Regions from separate parts of the Marinobacter sp. L-13 genome, predicted to be linked through region 2. Evidence: riboswitches for the same ligand, from Rfam matches in the RefSeq annotation. Region 2 holds a riboswitch; the other holds the start of a gene.
The links. A riboswitch is a leader RNA that binds a small molecule or an ion and turns the genes downstream of it on or off. The one in region 2 is predicted to bind cobalamin.

Region 1 (9,800 bases), on a different contig from region 2:
TCCTACCCAAAGGGACACAGCGTGATGGGCGCCCTGGGATTCAAGCGCGACGCGGAGGTGATCAAGGCTGTAGAGGAAGTGGCTGAAACCATCTTCCTGACCGAGGCCCTGAATGAGTCGGCTGCTTCGTTGAGCCATGGCCAGAAGCAGTGGCTGGAGATCGGCATGCTGCTGATCCAGAAACCGGACCTGCTGATGCTGGATGAGCCGGTGGCCGGGATGTCCGTCACCGAGCGCAAGAAAACCGCCGAGCTGCTGAGGGTGATTACCAGGGACCATACGGTACTGGTGATCGAGCATGACATGCAGTTTGTCGGTGATATCGCTGACCGGGTCACGGTCATGCATCAGGGCAAAGTCCTTTCCGAGGGGTCCATCGAGCACGTGAAATCGGACCCGAAAGTCATCGAAGTCTACCTGGGGCACTGATCATGCTGAGCATCAAACATCATTCGGTGGCCTACGGCCAAAGCACCATCATCGATGACCTCAACCTCGACGTGGCAAAGAACGAAATTGTCGCCGTGGTGGGGCGTAACGGCATGGGCAAGACCACGCTGATGAAATCGCTGGTGGGCATGACCCCCACGCGAGGCGGTGAGGTCAGCCTGGATGGGAACGACCTTTCCGGCCTGAAGAGCTTCCAGCGTGTGCGCGCCGGAATCGGTTTCGTGCCGCAGGGGCGGATGATCTTTCCGACCCTGACGGTACGGGAGAATATCGAGACCGGCCTGGCCGCCGTGGGTGAGAAGAAGGTACCCGAGGACCTCTACGAGATGTTCCCGGTACTGAAGGAAATGCAGAACCGGCGTGGTGGCAACCTCTCTGGCGGCCAGCAACAACAGCTGGCTATTGCCCGGGCACTGGCCACCCGGCCCAAGGTGTTGCTGCTTGACGAACCCACGGAAGGTATCCAGCCCAACATTATCAAGGAAATCGCGCAGACCCTTCGGCGCATCCGGGATGAGCGGGGCCTGTCGATTGTGGTGTCGGAGCAGGTTCTGAGCTTCGTGATGGATGCGGCAGACCGGATCCTGGTGATTGAAAAGGGCGCGATTGTGCACGAAGAGAGCCGGGAAGAAGCGGATCAGGACAAGATTGCGAGCTATCTGGCGGTTTAACGAGGAGCAGAACGATGAGACACGGTGATATTTCCAGCAGCAACGATACCGTCGGCGTGGCGGTGGTGAACTACAAGATGCCGCGGCTGCATACCAAAGCCGAGGTGTTGGACAACGCCCGCAACATCGCTGACATGATCAAGGGTATGAAAGTCGGCTTGCCGGGCATGGACCTGGTGGTGTTCCCGGAATACAGCACCATGGGCATCATGTACGACAACGAGGAAATGATGGAGACCGCGGCCACCGTGCCCGGTGACGAAACGGCCATCTTCTCCGCCGCCTGTCGTGAGGCGAACACCTGGGGCGTGTTTTCGCTCACCGGAGAACGACACGAGGATCACCCCAACAAGGCGCCGTACAACACTCTGGTTCTGATCAACAACGAGGGTGAGGTCGTCCAGAAATACCGCAAGTGTATCCCCTGGTGTCCGATCGAGGGATGGTATCCGGGTGACACTACCTATGTCACCGAGGGTCCAAAGGGCATGAAGATCAGCCTGATCATCTGCGATGACGGCAACTATCCCGAGATCTGGCGCGATTGCGCCATGAAGGGGGCGGAGCTGATTGTTCGCTGTCAGGGCTACATGTACCCGGCCAAGGAACAGCAGGTGATGATGGCCAAGAGCATGGCCTGGGCCAACAACTGTTACGTTGCGGTGGCCAACGCCGCCGGATTTGACGGCGTGTATTCCTACTTCGGCCACTCCGCGATCATCGGCTTCGATGGCCGTACCCTCGGGGAATGCGGTGAGGAAGACATGGGCATTCAGTATGCCCAGCTGTCCGTAAGCCAGATCCGTGATGCCCGTGCGAACGACCAGTCCCAGAATCACCTGTTCAAGCTGCTGCACCGGGGCTACACCGGTGTGCATGCCTCCGGGGACGGCGACAAGGGCGTGGCCGACTGTCCGTTCGAGTTCTACCGTACCTGGGTGATGGACGCCCAGAAGGCGCAGGAAAATGTGGAGGCCATGACCCGGAAGACGGTAGGCACCGCTGAGTGCCCGGTGGGCGAGCTGCCGTTCGACGGCAAGGAAAAATCCGCAGGGGCCTAAGCCCGGGAGGCGTTCATGCCGTTTATCAACGAACGGCTGGAAGCCAATCGGGAAACCATTGAAAAGAACCGGGCCGCCTCAGGCCCGGTTCGTGCTTCCCGGTTCCGCTTCGAGCCCGAGGCCGTGATGGCCAGACTGCGGGAAAATATCGTCGGCCAGGATGAGGCCCTGGCGGCCATGGAATCCATGCTGGTGCGGGTGAAAGCCGATATCGGCGAGGACAACCGACCGCTGGCGGTGCACCTGTTCCTGGGTCCTACCGGCGTTGGCAAAACCGAAACCGTGCGCCTCATTGCCGAAGCTATCCACGGTAATCGCGATGGCCTGTGCCGTATCGACATGAACACCCTGGCCCAGGAGCATTACGCCGCAGCCCTGACCGGTGCACCGCCGGGCTACGTGGGCAGTAAGGAAGGCCACAGCCTGTTCGATCTGGACAAGGTACAGGGCTCGTTCAGCAAACCCGGCATTGTGTTGTTTGATGAAATCGAGAAAGCCAGCAAGGAAGTGGTGCGCACGCTGCTGAACGTGCTGGACACCGGTCGGCTGGTGTTTCCCTCCGGTAACCGGGAGATCGACTTCCGCAACACCCTGATCTTCATGACCAGCAACACCGGTGCGCTGGAGGCGGAGACGCATGAGCAGAGCTACCAGCGGGGCTGGCGCCGCTGGCTCGGTTTATCACCCGGCAACGGCGAGGCCATTCGCGATACCGCTCTGCGCCGGCACTTTGACCCGGAATTCCTCAACCGGATTGATCAGATCCTCAACTTCAACCGACTTACCGACAACTGGCTGGAAGCCCTGCTGGACATTGAGCTGGCGGGCCTCAATCGCCGGTTGTCCAGAAAGCATGCCGAGCTGTCGTTGTCGCCTGACCTGCGCTCAGATCTGTGCCGTGGCTATGACGCCCGTTATGGCGCAAGAGAAATGCTGCGGGCTTTTCGCCAGCGGCTGGAACCCGCCGTTGCCCGGGCGTTACTGGCGTATCCGGACTGCCGCCGGTTTGAAGCCAGCTTACAGGGCAGGCAGGTCACGGTGCACCAATACGTCGAATGACGTAGGCACCGGGGGCATTTCGCGAATACCTCACAGGGACGGGATTTCGGATAGTAAAGCCGTTACCTAATCGTGCAAGCCAACACCAAGGAGCGCCCGTTATGGCTGAAACCATTATCAAGATCGATCTGAACAAGTCGGCCTATGAGAACGACAAAATTCACAACCGCTGGCACCCGGATATTCCGCTGGTGGCCACCGTCAAGCCGGGCGACGATTTCATCGTTGAATGCTATGACTGGACTGGCGGCCAGATCAAGAACGACGACAGCGCCGACGACGTGCGCGATGTTGATCTCAGCCAGGTTCACTTCCTGTCGGGACCGATCGGGGTCGAGGGCGCGGAGCCGGGCGACCTGCTGGAAGTCGACATCCTCGACATCGGCACCTTCGAAGAGAGCCAGTGGGGCTTTAACGGGTTCTTCTCCAAGCAGAACGGCGGTGGCTTCCTGACCGAACACTTCCCGGAGGCCCAGAAATCCATCTGGGACTTCAACGGCATGTTCACCAAATCCCGGCACATTCCCAACGTGGAATTTGCCGGCCTGATTCACCCGGGGCTGATCGGCTGCCTGCCCTCCAAAGAATTGCTGAACACCTGGAACAAGCGTGAGGCCGGACTGGTCGCGACCGATCCGGAGCGTGTGCCGGAACTGGCAACACTGCCCAACGGTGAGACCGCCCACATGGGCCAGATGACCGGCGACGCGGCCAAAGCTGCCGGCGCGGAGGCCGCCCGTACCGTGCCGCCACGGGAACACGGTGGCAACTGTGACATCAAGGATCTGTCCCGTGGCTCCAAGGTGTATTTCCCGGTGTACGTGGACGGGGCCGGCCTCTCCGTAGGCGACCTTCACTTCAGCCAGGGCGACGGTGAAATCACGTTCTGTGGCGCCATCGAAATGGCCGGCTGGATTCACCTGCGGGTGAACCTGATCAAGGACGGCGTGAAGAAGTACGGCATCAAGAATCCGGTGTTCAAGCCCAGCCCGATCAAGCCCCGTTACGACGACTATGTAATCTTCGAAGGCATCTCCGTAGACGAAGACGGCGGCCAGCATTACCTGGACGTGCATGTGGCCTATCGTCAGGCGTGCCTGAACGCTATCGAATACATGACCAAGTTCGGTTACACCAAGGCGCAGGCCTACGCGATTCTGGGTTGTGCGCCGGTGGAAGGCCACATCAGCGGCGTGGTGGATATCCCGAACGCCTGCGCCACGCTCTGGTTGCCGACTGGCATCTTCGACTTCGACATTAACCCGTCCGCCGATGGTCCGCAGAAGAAAGTCAGCGGGGGCATGGACGTACCGCTGTCGAAAGATAAGGAGTAATCGCCATGCCCGTGTATGACTACAAGTGCCGTGAACATGGCCTCTTTCACACACTGGCCACCATGGAGGATGCGGCCAAGCCGGCGCAATGCCCCACCTGCAAGGCCATGTCGCCGCGGGTGATCGTATTGCCATCCCACATTGCCGCCATGGACCCGGCCAAAAGGGCGGCCGAGGACCGGAACGAGCGGTCCCGGCATGAGCCGGTGTTTTCCACCGCAGACCGAAGGGCGAATGATAAGGAGCACAGTCGCGCCTGCGGCTGTGGCTCTCCGAAACCCGGAAAGTCCATGCTGTTCTACACCGCTGACGGGAAGAAGATGTTTCCCTCCATGCGGCCCTGGATGATCAGCCACTGATTGGCTGAGTTGAAACTGTCACGTGTTTGGCCCCCTCTCCGGGGCCTTTTTTATTGCTTCAGGTTGTCCCTTCCGAATATCGTGTATATAGTGTTTTCATCCTTGGTCAAATACCAGATGTAGTGATCAGTGCGTAACCAACTCGGTCAACGTGTGATCATCTAAGCCATTCTGGTATCGGGAATCCGGTGAGACTCCGGAACTGACGCGCAGCGGTATTGGGGAACAAGCGTGGCATCAAGACACTGGCGAAAGCCGGGAAGTCGCCACACGAGGCCGAATCTATCGATTCACGCCCCTGAGTCCGAAGACCTGCCAGGGATGAAGGAGCTTTACGGCTCCCAACTGCACCTTCGCGACCCAGGGTGAGCAGACCGGTTATGCCCAGCCATTCCCATGGCGAGGTGTGCCCCTGCGTACGCGATGGTGAAAGGAACTCAACGCGTATTCAGGAGAACACTGCATGTCTGCCTCAGCCCTGGCCGAACCCCGGCCAACCTCGCACACGGACACCGAATCCCTTCAGGTCATCAAGCGCAACGGCACACTTGTCGGCTTCGACCCCTCGAAGATCAGCATCGCCGTCACCAAAGCGTTCCTCGCTGTTGAGGGCGACACCGCCGCCGGTTCCGCGCGTATCAATGACGCGGTACACCGGGTGACCGACCAGGTCATCCAGGCGATTAGCCGTCGCCTGAAGGCCGGTGGCAAGGTGCATATCGAAGACATCCAGGATCAGGCGGAACTGGCCCTGATGCGGGCCGAAGAACAGAAGGTGGCCCGCGCCTACGTCCTGTATCGGGAAGAGCATGCCCGCGAGCGCGCCCGCCATGCGCCGGTTGAGGCGCACCCCCATCTGACGGTGAAAAAGACCAGTGGCGAGATTGCTCCGCTGGATCTGGGCCTGATGAAACTGCAGGTGGAAAAGGCCGCCACAGGGCTGGAGGGCATCGACGGTGATTCCCTGGTGGACGATGCCCTGACCAACCTCTACGACGGCATCGCCGAGGAAGACGTGCTGTCGGCCCTGATCATGACGGCCCGCAGCCGGATTGAGCGGGAGCCGGACTACAGCGCGGTCACCGCTCGTCTACTGCTGGAACAGCTGCGTCTGGAGAATGCCGCCGCGTTGGGCCTGCCCATCAGTCTGCCATTGGCTGAGATTTATCCACAGGCACTGAGCGCCTTTGTCGAAGCGGGAATCCGGTACGAATTGCTGGATGACGCTCTGGCCGCCTTTGATCTGGAGCGCCTGGGTGCCGCCCTTCAGCCGGAGCGGGATCTGCAGTTTGGCTTCCTGGGTCTGCAAACCCTGTACGACCGTTACTTCCTGCACTGGAACAAGGCCCGACTGGAGTTGCCCCAGGTATTCTTCATGCGCGTTGCCATGGGCCTGGCCCTGCGCGAAGACGATCCAAATGCCCGGGCCATCGAGTTCTACAACCTGTTGTCGTCGTTCGACTACATGGCGTCCACACCCACGCTGTTCAACAGCGGCACCCGCCATTCTCAGCTGTCCTCCTGTTACCTGACGACGGTGGGCGACGATCTTGAAGACATCTACGGCGCCATCCGTGATAACGCCATGCTGTCGAAATGGGCTGGCGGTCTGGGTAACGACTGGACGCCAGTCCGTGCGCTGGGCTCCCACATCAAAGGAACCAACGGCCAGAGCCAGGGCGTGGTGCCCTTCCTGAAAGTAGTCAACGACACCGCCGTGGCGGTCAACCAGGGCGGCAAACGTAAAGGTGCGGTGTGCGCCTACCTGGAAAGCTGGCACCTGGACATCGAGGAGTTCCTGGAACTGCGCAAGAATACCGGCGACGAACGCCGCCGAACCCACGACATGAATACGGCCAACTGGGTGCCCGATCTGCTGATCGAGCGCATGCGCGAAGACCGTGACTGGACCCTGTTCTCCCCCAGCGATGCGCCGGATCTGCACGACCTGTACGGCAACGCCTTCCGTGAACGCTACGAGCATTACGAAGCCCTGGCAGAGCAGGGCAAAATCAAGCTGTTCAAGAAAATCCCGGCCAAGCAACTCTGGCGCAAGATGCTCACTGTTCTGTTCGAAACCGGCCACCCCTGGATCACCTTCAAGGACCCGTGCAACCTGCGTTCCCCCCAGCAGCACCAGGGCGTGGTGCACAGCTCCAACCTGTGCACCGAAATCACCCTGAACACCAGTGCCGACGAGATTGCCGTGTGCAACCTGGGTTCCGTGAACCTGACGGCTCATATCGCCAACGGCGAGCTGGACGTGCGGCGTCTGGAACAAACGGTGAACACCGCCGTGCGCATGCTCGATAACGTTATCGACATCAACTACTACGCCGTGCCCCAGGCCCGCAACTCCAACTTCAAGCATCGCCCGGTCGGTCTTGGCCTCATGGGTTTCCAGGATGCGCTCTATCAACTGGGCCTGCCGTATTCCAGCCCGGAAGCGGTTGAGTTTGCCGACGTTGCCATGGAGCAACTCAGCTACTTCGCCATCCGCGCCTCAGCTTCGCTGGCGGGTGAGCGAGGCGCCTATGAGAGCTACGAAGGTTCCCTCTGGCAGCAGGGCATCCTGCCGATCGACTCCATCAACCTGCTCAAGGAAAACCGCAGGGAAGGGGATCTGTCCGTAAATACCAACACCCGGCTGAACTGGTCTCCCGTACGCGAACTGATCGCAAAAAACGGCATGCGCAACAGCAACGTGATGGCCATTGCCCCGACGGCGACGATTTCCAACATCGTGGGTGTGTCCCAGTCCATCGAGCCGGCGTACCAGAACCTGTTCGTGAAATCGAACCTCTCCGGCGAGTTCACGGTGGTGAATCCCTCCCTGGTCCGGGATCTCAAGGCCGAAGGCCTTTGGGACAACGTGATGGTGAACGACCTCAAATACTTCGACGGCAGCGTTCAGCAGATCGACCGCATCCCGAATGATCTGAAAGCGCGATACGCCACCGCCTTTGAGATCGACGCAAGATGGCTGGTGGAAGCCGCGGCCCGGCGCCAGAAATGGCTCGATCAGGCCCAGAGCCTGAACCTGTACATGGCCGAGCCCAGCGGCAAAAAGCTGGATGCCCTGTACCAGCTGGCCTGGGAACGTGGGCTGAAGACCACCTATTACCTGCGCTCCCTGGGTGCCACCGGCGCTGAAAAAACCGCTCCGGTTGCCGCGCCCCAACCCCAGGTGTGCAGCATCGACGATCCGGACTGCGAAGCCTGTCAGTAACTGCTTACTTAACGATTTCGAGGCAAAACCATGCTTGATTGGGACGACGAACCAAAAACTGAATCCAAAGCGGCGCATCCCGGCGCCCCGGCACCGGTGAACGTGGACGACAAACGAGTCATCAACGGCGAAACCGACATCAACCAGCTGGCACCGTTCAAGTACCCCTGGGCCTGGGAGTACTTCATGAACGCCAACAAAAACCACTGGACCCCCCTGGACGTGAACATGGCCCAGGACGTTCACGACTACCACCACCGGCTGACCGCGCCGGAAAAACATGTGTACGAGAACGTGTTGGCCTACCTCACCACTTCCGACATCCTCGCCATGCGCAACATCGGCCTGGCGGTGATGGAGAAGATGAGCGCGCCGGAACTGCAGATCTACCAGGCCCGGCAGGTATACGAGGAAGCCATGCACACCTGGGCCTACCAGCACTGCATCGAAACCCTCAACCTGGACCAGAGCGAGATCTACAACCGTTATCGTGTTGTGCCCGCCATCAACGGCAAGATCCAGATCGCCAACCGCCGGCTGGATGCGGCCATGCGGCCGGACATGAACCTGCGCAACAAGGACGACCTGCAGGAATTCATCATGTCTTACCTGTTCTTCGCGGCGGTGTTCGAAGGCACCTGGTTCTACAACGGCTTCAGCCCTATTTTCGCCCTCCAGCGCCGGGGCCTGATGCGCGGCACCGGCGAACAGCTGCAGTACATCCTGCGGGATGAGGCCATGCACTTCTCATTCGGCCTGAAAGTGGTCAACCAGATCGTGGAAGAGGAGAACATCACCTTCGATCCGAAGGCCGTGCGCGAGATGTGGGACGAATCCGAAGCCGCCGAGAAGGCCTATGCAGATTACATCCTGCGGGACCCGATTCTCGGTTATTCGGCCGAGTACCACAGCGAACAGTTCCGCTTTGTGGCCAACCGCCGTGCCCGCACCGTCGGCCTGGAAGAGCCGTTCCCGGGCGCGAAGAACGTCTCGCCGTGGCTGGACGAACAGGCTACCCTGCGAAAAGAGAAAAACTTTTTTGAAACCCGGGTGATTGAGTACCAGACGGGTGCGCAGCTGGAGTGGTAAATTCGGCTGAGCAGCCGAAGTTATACGCCCTGTGTCCGCATGAATCTGTGAGCCGGGCAGGGCGTATAACTTTCAGACCTGGCATGAATTTCTTCAGAGGTAACTTTGGTGAACAAACGCAGTTTGAAAGCCTTTATCGCGCCGCTCTGTCTCGTTTGTTCAATGGTGTTGCTGGCTTTGCCGGCTGTCTCTGTGGCAGAGCGCAAACTGAAGTTTGCCTTTGCCGACAATGCAAAACCTTACAGTTTCTCTCAGGATGAAAAGGCAGCCGGGCTATTTCCGGAGTTGGTACGGCTTACTTTCAGTTTTATCCCCGACTACAACATGGCAAGCGCGGTGATGCCGTGGTCGAGAGTGCAGTACAATGTCAGATTGGGCCTGAACGATGGCCTCCTCACCTATCCGTCGAAGGAACGACAGAGCTACGCAGTCTTTTCAGCGGCGCCGCTTTTTATTCAGGATTTTGGCCACCTGGTTTACTCGGCTGAAAACCCCAATAAAGACCTGATCGAATCGGCCGCCAGCTTTGCTGACTTGTCCGGTTTGAA
Region 2 (9,800 bases):
TGAGGACCTGGAGCACGTCTTCGAACCCTTTTATCAGGCCGCAGGTGCGTCCAGGACGGGCCATGCCGGTCTGGGGCTCGCGATTGCCCAGCGAATGGTGACGCTGCAGCAGGGAAAACTCTCGGTACGCAATGCCGATGGCGCCGTTTTCAGTGTCTGGCTGCCCCTGGCCCGCGACAGCTCGGTCGCGGGCGGCGAAAAATCCACAGCGTTATGAATTCGTAATACCTGGTGAACGTTTTCGTGAATCCACCGCCCTACGCTGTAGGTATGGAATCACGTGAAGGAGATATCTGATGAAACGCAAGATTATGGGTCTGTTTTCCGCAGTGGCATTTGTCTCTGCAGTTGGTCTGTTCACCACCTACGCGGTTGCCGAAAAGTCGGAGTCGCAGATGAGCAAATACGCACCGGATCAACCGGGTCTGGCCGTGGCGACCTTTGCTGGCGGTTGTTTCTGGTGTGTTGAGGCCGGGTACGAAAAGCGGGTGCCGGGCGTGGTGGAAGTAGTCTCGGGCTATTCTGGTGGGAAAGAGGCAAGCCCCTCCTACAAGCAGGTTGCCTCGGGGCAGACTGGCCATACCGAAGCGGTACAGGTCTATTACGACCCCAACGAAATGACATACGAGGGCTTGTTGCAGGCGCTCTGGCGGATGATGGACCCGACCGATAATCAGGGTCAGTTTGTGGACCGCGGCCAGCAGTATCGTCCTGCTATTTTCTACCATAACGCTGAGCAGAAGCGCCTGGCCGAGGCGGCCGTTGCAGAATTGGAGGCATCCGGAGTTTACGAGAAACCCGTGGTGATCGAAATCGTGCCGTTTGAGAAATTTTACCCGGCGGAGGAATACCACCAGGATTATTACGACAAAAACCCGGTGCGCTACAACTTCTACACCTTCAACTCTGGACGCTATCAGTTTATCGAGAAGGTGTATGGCGAAGATTACGAGCTCGATTACACCCGGTTCCAGGAGAATGCCACAGTGGACGCCAGTGACGATCTGGTGGACGATGAAAGCGCCAGCACAGAGCCCGGCCAGATGGGCGTTGGCTTCGATCCGGCAAGCTTTGAAAAGCCGGCCCAGGATGTCCTGAAGCAGCGCCTGACGGATATGCAGTACGAGGTGACCCAGGAAGACGGCACCGAGCCGGCGTTTAACAACAAATACTGGGACAACAAGAAGCCAGGACTCTACGTGGATATTGTCTCCGGCGAGCCGCTGTTTTCTTCACGGGACAAGTACAAATCCGGTACCGGCTGGCCCAGCTTTACCCGGCCGATCACACCAGACGCGGTGGTGGAACGTGAGGACAACTCGTTCTTCATGACCCGTACGGAAATCCGCAGCAGCCACGCGGATTCCCACCTTGGCCATGTCTTCAACGATGGTCCTGCGCCAACCGGACTACGCTACTGTATGAACTCCGCGGCTATGGACTTTATCCCGCTGGAGAAGATGGAAGAGGCCGGTTACGGCAAATGGGTTGATGACGTCAGACCGGAGAGCGACGCCTGACTTACAACCACAAATCCGCCACCCGGGTGTCCCGGCTGAAATGGTGCAACACCTGGGCCTGCAGGAGTTCGGCCGTGGCAACCGCATCAATCAGGGCGTTGTGGGCGGCATAGTGAGGCAGCCCATAACGCAGCCGGCTATCAGCCAAGCGAATCGACACGGGCTTCTTCCCCAGCAGTTGTTGCCAGCGTGACGGGTTTCGGTCCGGGTGCAGGTGAGCCTCAATGGCCATGGTATCGATCAACGGAAACCGGATTCCTTCCCCCAAGCGCCATTGCAGGGCAACGTCGAAGAACGATCTCTCGATGTTGCGGTAGTGAACCACAGGGATACGCCCGTTCAGGCTGGCAAACAGATCCTTCAGGATATCGTTCAAATCCGGGGCCTGGTCGATATCACTGTGGGTAATGCCATGGATAGTAATCGAGGTCTGGTGTAGCGGGAGCTTGGGCCGCACGATCCAGTGGCGGGCTTTGCCCAGCTGGATGCCGTCGAGCGTAAACGGCACCAGACCGATACTGACAATCGAATGTTGATTGGCGTCCAACCCGGTGGTCTCGAAATCGAGCGCGACAAAGGGCACCTCGGATAAGGGCGTCTCCGGCGACACACACCCACTCTCGTAATAGGCTTTAAGAATCGGGGACTTGCTCTGCTCCGCCAGGGCCTTGAATTGCTCGGGCCATGGCAGGCGTGTAACAGAATTCTCGGCCTGCTCCTCACTAGACATTACGGGCCACCCCGGCGTGATACCGGAATTTCAGGAACTTCTGGGCACCGCTGACTACCTGGAACGCATCCTTGAGATGGCTGCGCTCAAACGGTGAAAGGTCTTCGGGCCGTACGTTGTTGTCCGGCTGCCGGTCAGCCTCGATTGCCAGGGCCTGGTGTCGGATACGAACGATGGAGATAAACTCAAGCGCATCCCTCAGGTTGCCCAGATCGTCGTCCAGCAGGAGCTTGGTGTTGCCAATGGCTTTCAGTCGTTCGAACGAGTTCTGTGCACGGGAGCCGCAGGCCAGGGCATGAACCCGGATCAGATCCGACAGGGGCGCTGTTCCGCGACGTTTCAGGTTGAAGGTCTTCTGGTGCTTGCCATCCTCTTCCAGCACGAAAGTCCGGAAAAAGCCGATCGGCGGCGTGCGGTTCAGGGCGTTGCGCGCCAGCATTGCCAGGAACCGCTGGCTGTTGCTGGCTTTGTCCGCCACCAGTGTCTTGAGCTGTTCGGCAAAGTCGGTCTCGCCGTAGATGCCATCCAGATCAAAGAAAATATTGCTGTTTAACAGAGCCTCGGCTTTCGGATTATCAATCCAGTCGGTGAAGTAGTCCTTCCAGACGCGCAGTGGCTGCCGCCATTTCTGGTTGGTGGCCATGATGTCGCCGGTGCAGTAGGTATAGCCGCACTCCGCAAGGCCATCGCTGACAAATTTCGCCAGCGCCAGGAAGTATTCGTCGTGTTCTTCCGGCACAAAGCTGTCGTCCAGGATCATGGCGTTATCCTGGTCCGTGACCACCAGCTGCTCGTCCCGCGCCATGGAGCCGAGGGCCATAAAGCAGTAGGGCACGGGTGGGGGGCCGAGTTTCTCCTCGCCCAGTGTCAGCAGGCGCTGTGTAAAGCTGCGCCCGATACCGGCCATGGCACTGCCAATCATGTGGGAGTTGGCATCTTCGTTCACCATGCGAACAAAGCTGTCCCGCACATCCAGGCTGATCTTCTTCAGCCCTTTTACATCCTGCTGATGGTAGATGTTGCTGACCAGGTATAGGCTGCTCTGACTCTCGTACTTTACGATGTCAGACAGCGCAATCACGCCGCGAACCTCATCCCGATCCATCACCGGAAGATGGTGCACATTGTTGTGCAGCATGGTGAGCATGGCCTCGAATATGAACATGTTCGAGCGGATGGTGATCAGATCCTCCGACATGATCTCGCTGATCGGAGTTTCCGAGGCCAGGGCTTCGCTAAGGGCCCGGGTGCGCAGGTCCCGGTCGGTAATGATGCCTTTGAGCAGGGGCTTTTCACCTTCCTCGTCCATCAGCAGCAGTGCGGAGACGCCGTTTTCGGTCATGATCCGCGCCGCTTCCTGCAGGCGAACGGTGTGGGGCGCTGATACCGGCTCCCGGGCAATCAACCGGGTAACCTTGGACGTCATCAGCTGGTTGGACTTTTCGCGACGGGAAACGGCGGATCGCAGGCGGCTTCGGTCTTCAATTTCAACGAAATCGGCGAAGTTGTCGTCATTTTCCCAGAGGTACTGGAACGTATCGTAAGGAATCTTGTAAAGCAGGACGTCTTCCAGGGCTTTGGCTGGGAAGCGTACCTTCCTGTTCATCAGCAGGCCAAACTGGCCGAAGACTTCGCCCTCGCTGATGCGGTTGTACAGCTCCCCGGTGCGCCGATAGATCTCGACGGCGCCACTGCGCACGTAATACAGCCAGCTGCTCGGGTCACCCAGTTCGAGGATCTGGCTCCCGGCCTTGAAGTACACAATCTCGATGTCGCCAACCACTCTGTCGAGCAGCTCCTCGGCCATCTCGTCAAACGGCGGGTATTGAGCCATGTGATTGCGGATGTCGACCAGCTCGGCCTGCATAAAACTCCCTGTTCTGGCGAAGAATAAGTGATTGTCAGTCATGGAATATAGCAGTGGCAGAGGTCTGCGGCCATGTCGACCTTTGATGGATTTCATTGACCGCTTACCCGGGTGTTGCTAGCCTTGCCACACTTTTTTCAGGTGTCCGTCGCAAAGCGCGACGGGTGAAACGGGAAATCGGTGAGCCTGGTAATGCCAGTGCAAGGCCGATGCTGCCCCCGCAACGGTAAGCAGGACAACGGCAATCTATGCGCCACTGTGTCGCCACGACATGGGAAGGTGATTGCCCGGGAACCCAGGGTTCCGCCTGCCAGCCCGGAGACCGGCCTGGAAAAACACCCGATGTTGCGGTGGGCAACCTGGGTGGGTGATATGCCGGTTCCGCTCTCCTGACACCTGTCTACCGCCTGCCCCCATTCCCTGTTCCGCAACAAAACCCAGATTCCCGTGCGGGTGCGCGCGGAGTGCGGAGCAAGTTTCATGTTCAGAATTCAAAGCCCTGTTTTACTGGCCGGCGTTGCCATGGCCGCCCTGCCTCTGGCCGTTTCGGCCCAGTCTGCCCCTGAATCCGATGCCCTGGATCCCATCGTGGTTACCGCGACACTGGGGCCGAAGACCGTTGGGGAGAGCCTGTCTTCGGTTACGGTCATCGAGAAGGAGGATATTGATCGGCAACAGCCCGCGGAATTCCGCGACCTGCTGCGCGCCCAGCCGGGGATCAACGTGGTGTCGGACGGCAGTTACGGCAAGACTACCAGCGTATTCCTGCGTGGCGCTGGCAGCTCAGGTACCGTGCTGCTTCTCGATGGTATCCGCCTGCGCTCGGCCTCTGCGGGTATCCCACCCTGGCAGTTTTTGCCTCCCGAATTGATGGAACGGGTTGAGCTGGTGCGAGGTGCGAAGAGTTCCCTCTACGGTGCCGATGCGGTGGGTGGTGTCATCCAGGCGTTCACCCTGGAACCGGAGGCCGGGCGCCAGGGTTGGGGCGAGCTGAAAGGCGGTTCCCATGAAACCCGTGAGGCAACGGCCGGGCTGGCTGGCCGGGAAGGCCGTTCGTCGTTCCTGGCCGGTGGCGTTTATTCGGATACCGATGGCACGAACCTGCGTGCTGGCGGCGAGGACAAAGGATTCCGGAACGCTGGTGGCCTGGCCAAACTGAGCCACAGTTTTGACCAGGGCGGCGGCGCAGGACTGACGGTTTTCCAGTCTGAAGGTAATACCGAGTTTGAAGGCGGTGATACCGATTTCCTGATTCGTGCCATGGGGCTGCATCTGGAAGCGGTTGCCAGTGACTACTGGCGTACACGTATCCAGTTCTCGGAAGCTCGCGACGAACAGGATACCTTCGGAGCCAATCCCAGCACGTTCGACACCCTGTCTCGCTCCGCGCGCTGGGAAAACACCCTGACGGCCGGTGTTCATGAGCTGGTTCTGGGTACGGAGGTCATGCTTGACGAAGTGGATGGCACCAGCAATTTCACAGAAGACAGCCGGACCAACAGCGCGGTTTTCGGTCAGGGCCGTTTGAACTTTGATGCCACCGATCTGATGCTCAGTCTGCGTCTGGATGACAACGAGGCCTATGGCAAAGAGGAGACTGGCGGTGTGGCCTTCGGTCACCAGCTGGACCGCGCCCATCGCTTTCGCCTCAGCTATGCGACATCGTTCCGGGCACCCACCTTTAATGACCTTTACCTGACGGTGCCGTTCTACACCGGTAATCCTGACCTCGATGCGGAAGAGGGGCAGATGGTCGAAGCCGGTTTCTCCGGGCGATATGACCGGTGGTACTGGGACATTGCGCTTTATCAGAACGACGTGAAAGACCTGATTACCTACGTGTCGGACCCGGTGACCTTTGAGGGCACCATGGAAAACGTCGAGACGGCCAGAATCCGTGGCGTTGAGGTTTCTTCCGGTATCGAGACGGCTGACTGGAATCTGGCGGCAGCAGTAACCTACGCGGATACCGAGAATCGCGATACCGGCGCCCGTTTACCACGCCGCGCGGAAAAAAACGTGCGTCTGGATATTGATCGCCTGTTCTCCCAGTGGTCGGTGGGCGCCAGCTTTATTGCCGAGAGTGACCGCTATAACGATGCGGCAAATACCAGTCTGCTGCCGGGCTATGGCACGGTAGACCTGAGAGCGGCCTGGAATTTCCAGCCTGGCTGGTCGGCCTCATTCAAGGTCGATAACATGCTGGATCGTCGGTATGCCACCAGCATCGGATATGACAGTGCGACCTTCGCGCCCTTTGATTATCTGGCCGCCGGACGAACCTTCATGGCCTCGGTGCGCTATGATTTCCAACAGTAAATTCATTGATCTGAGAGGCTCCCGCCCTCTATGAGGCACCTATGGCTCGCTGCACTGTGTGTACTGTCTCTGCTTGCGCCCTCGTTGGCGCAGGCCCAGGGACCCTGCGTACGCGATGCACTGAACCAGAAGGTATGCCTGGCCGAGCCAGCGCAGCGTATTGTTTCTTTGTCACCGGGTGCCACTGAGCTGTTGTTCTCCGCCGGTGCCGGCGAAAAGGTCGTTGCGGTGAGTGCCTGGAGCGACTACCCGCCAGAGGCGGAGAACTTACCGCAGGTGGGCGACAGCAATCGCCTGGACCTGGAAGCCATTGTCTCGCTGGCGCCGGACCTGGTGGTCGCCTGGGTGGATGGCAATTCCCGCAGCCAGCTGGAACGCCTGTCAGATCTTGGCATTCACGTTTTCTGGCTTGCTCCGCGGACGTTTGACGACATTGCCGCGGCGGTATCGGATCTGGCGTTGCTGACAGGATTACCGGATCTGGGCAATGAGCGGGCCGAAGCGTTTCGTGCAGAAATGGCCGCGCTTGAAGCTCAGTATGCCGATGCCAGACCGGTTAAGGTGTTCTACCAGATATGGGACCAGCCACTGATGACCGTGAACCGGGACGAGCTGATCAGCAAGGCCATAACCCTGTGCGGCGGAGTGAATGTGTTTGGCGGGCTGCCACGGCTGGTGCCCCGGATCAGCCGGGAGGCGGTTCTCGAAGCCAACCCTGAAGTCATTATTACCGCCGGGTCGTCGGACGACAGGCAGTGGCTGGAGGCCTGGCGTGAGTTTCCGGGCCTGGCAGCGGTAGCCGCGGGCAACCTCTTCCTTGAACCACCTGACCTGCTGGCACGCCCGACGCTACGTATGGCAGAGGGTGCCATGCACCTGTGTCAGACCCTGGAGCAGGCCCGTGCCAATCTCTAGCCCTTCCAAGCCCCTCCTGATTCTGCTGCTGGCGGGCTTTCTGGCGGCACTGCTCTCCGTCAGCATTGGCAGTACGTCCATCGGTTTTGGTGACACTCTGAGGGTGATCACCGGCAGTGGCACCGAGTTGCAGCAAACGCTGATTCTGGAGCTGCGCCTGCCTCGCACCCTGAGCGCGTTCGCAACTGGCGGATTGCTGGCCGTGGCCGGGGCACTGATGCAGGTATTGTTGCGAAATCCCCTGGCCGATCCTTATGTGTTGGGGCTTTCTGGTGGCGCGGCAGTGGGTGCGTTATTGGCCATGCTGGCCGGCGCTGCCGGTTTTCTGATATCCGGCTCCGCGTTTGCAGGTGCCATGCTGGCCACCCTGCTGGTGTTTGGTTTGGCTCACGGTAGTGGCAGCTGGACCCCATCGCGGCTGTTGCTTACCGGTGTGGTGGTCGCCGCCGGCTGGGGCGCCATGATTACCCTGATCCTCTCGATGACCCCGGCCAGCCGATTGCCGGGCATGCTGTATTGGTTGATGGGCGATCTTTCCCACGCCGCCACTCCGTGGCCGGGACTGATCATTCTTGTGCTCGTATGCCTGATGGTGTTTCCTCTGGGCCGGGCCCTGAACGTGCTGGCACGGGGCTCCCTGCAGGCGGCGGCGCTGGGCGTTTCGGTGCGGCCACTGGAATGGTCGATCTACCTGATGGCCAGCCTGCTGACCGCAGCCGCCGTCACCATGGCCGGTTCGGTTGGTTTCGTTGGCCTGGTGGTACCGCACATGTTGCGGCTGGTGCTGGGCAACGACCAGCGCCTGATTCTGCCGGCCTGCGCACTGGCGGGCGGTACGCTGCTGGTGCTGGCGGATACCCTGGCGCGGGTGGTGATTGCGCCGGAGCAGTTGCCGGTTGGGGTGATCACCGCGCTGATCGGCGTCCCGACCTTCCTGTACCTGCTGTATAGGAGCCGATGATGACACGCCTGGCAACCGAAGCGCTGATTATCGACATTCCGGGCCGCAGCTCAGGCGTTCCCCTGAATCTGGCCATCGAACCGGGACAGGTCTGGGGCGTGCTGGGCCCTAACGGTGTGGGTAAAACCACCTTGCTCCATACTCTCGCAGGATTGCGGGAGCCCAGAAGCGGAAAGCTGCTGCTTGATGGAACGCCGTTGGACGGCATCCGCCGCAAGACCGTATCGCAACGCATGGGCCTGGTATTTCAGGACCGGCAGGATGGATTCCCGGCAACGGCACTGGAAACCGCCCTGATCGGCCGCCACCCCTGGTTATCGCCTTGGCAGATGGAGAGTGGTGATGACCTCGCGATTGCTGAAAGGGCTCTAATAGAGCTGGACGTGATCCACCTGAAAGATCGCCTGGTAAACACCCTCTCCGGCGGTGAACGCCAGCGGGTAGCCATTGCTACCCTCATGACCCAAAGCCCCGAAATCTGGCTCCTGGACGAACCCACCAATCACCTGGATTTACAGCACCAGACCGCCGTTATGAAGCTGCTGCGCCAGCAGGCAGCGTGCGACCGGGGCTTGTTCATGTGCCTCCACGACCTCAACCTGGCTGCGCGATGGTGCGACCAGATCCTCCTTCTGTACCCCGACGGCCAGGCCTGCTGGGGACCGGCCCGCGACATGCTGGTGACTTCTGCACTCGAAAGCCTGTTTGGCCAGCGTTTGCTATCTGCCGAACTGGATGGTTTTCCGGTGTTTGTGCCGGGCTGAAGTGTGAGGCTTTATCCTCGAGCCCGTTATTGGTTATATAGTCACTCAAATCCCCCCAACAAGGCCATCACCATGACCATTGAACGTATTTCCACCAACAGCCGAATGAGCAAGATCGTAAAACACAACGGCACTGCTTACCTTTGCGGTCAGGTTGCCAAGGACCGTAACGCCGATATTCATACCCAGGTAACCGGGATGCTGGAGAAAGTGGACGAGCTGCTCGAGACCGCCGGCTCCAGCCGCGATCGAATCCTTTCGGCAACCATTTACCTGGCAGACATGGCCGATTTCAAAGCCCTGAACGAGGTGTGGGACAACTGGGTGCCTGAAGGTACGGCGCCGGCCCGGGCCTGCGTTCAGGCTCAGATGGCGTCGCCGGAGTTGCTGGTGGAAATCTCGGTGATTGCCGCAACGTCCTGACGGCAGCCGGGAAGGTCTGGCGATTTGTCGGCCTGAGAAGTCGGCCGTTTATTTCTGGTAGGAACAGGAGCACACCATGGCGTCCCCACTCGTAACCACCGACTGGTTGCAGGAAAACCTCGATAACGAACGGTTGGTTCTTATCGACGCGAGTATGGCCACGGTTATTGGCAAGGAGCCGATCGTTTATGATCACCCGGTGTGGATACCGGGGAGCTTCCAGATTGATCTGGAGGGAACGCTCTGCAATACGGAATCGTCCCAGCTCCATGCGTTTCCTACCGAGGAACAGTTCACTCAG

Region 1: another riboswitch for cobalamin. It lies ahead of AC13DD_RS19330 (ribonucleoside-diphosphate reductase subunit alpha); the one in region 2 lies ahead of AC13DD_RS18855 (TonB-dependent receptor plug domain-containing protein).

What each region holds. Positions count from the first base shown of each region.
Region 1 covers NZ_JBSXNQ010000068.1:9,594-19,393, reverse strand. Annotated here, with positions in the region: gene urtD (urea ABC transporter ATP-binding protein UrtD) at 1-429, shown strand, start outside; gene urtE (urea ABC transporter ATP-binding subunit UrtE) at 432-1,121, shown strand; gene AC13DD_RS19350 (aliphatic amidase) at 1,136-2,182, shown strand; gene AC13DD_RS19345 (AAA family ATPase) at 2,198-3,241, shown strand; gene fmdA (formamidase) at 3,343-4,575, shown strand; gene AC13DD_RS19335 (FmdB family zinc ribbon protein) at 4,581-4,934, shown strand; cobalamin riboswitch at 5,090-5,268, shown strand; gene AC13DD_RS19330 (ribonucleoside-diphosphate reductase subunit alpha) at 5,398-8,163, shown strand; gene AC13DD_RS19325 (ribonucleotide-diphosphate reductase subunit beta) at 8,194-9,252, shown strand; gene AC13DD_RS19320 (hypothetical protein) at 9,361-9,800, shown strand, end outside.
Region 2 covers NZ_JBSXNQ010000066.1:49,460-59,259, reverse strand. Annotated here, with positions in the region: gene AC13DD_RS18875 (sensor histidine kinase) at 1-217, shown strand, start outside; gene msrB (peptide-methionine (R)-S-oxide reductase MsrB) at 297-1,520, shown strand; gene AC13DD_RS18865 (3'-5' exonuclease) at 1,522-2,250, opposite strand; gene AC13DD_RS18860 (putative nucleotidyltransferase substrate binding domain-containing protein) at 2,243-4,117, opposite strand; cobalamin riboswitch at 4,240-4,462, shown strand; gene AC13DD_RS18855 (TonB-dependent receptor plug domain-containing protein) at 4,598-6,436, shown strand; gene AC13DD_RS18850 (cobalamin-binding protein) at 6,467-7,351, shown strand; gene AC13DD_RS18845 (FecCD family ABC transporter permease) at 7,338-8,312, shown strand; gene AC13DD_RS18840 (ABC transporter ATP-binding protein) at 8,312-9,076, shown strand; gene AC13DD_RS18835 (RidA family protein) at 9,149-9,499, shown strand; gene AC13DD_RS18830 (sulfurtransferase) at 9,576-9,800, shown strand, end outside.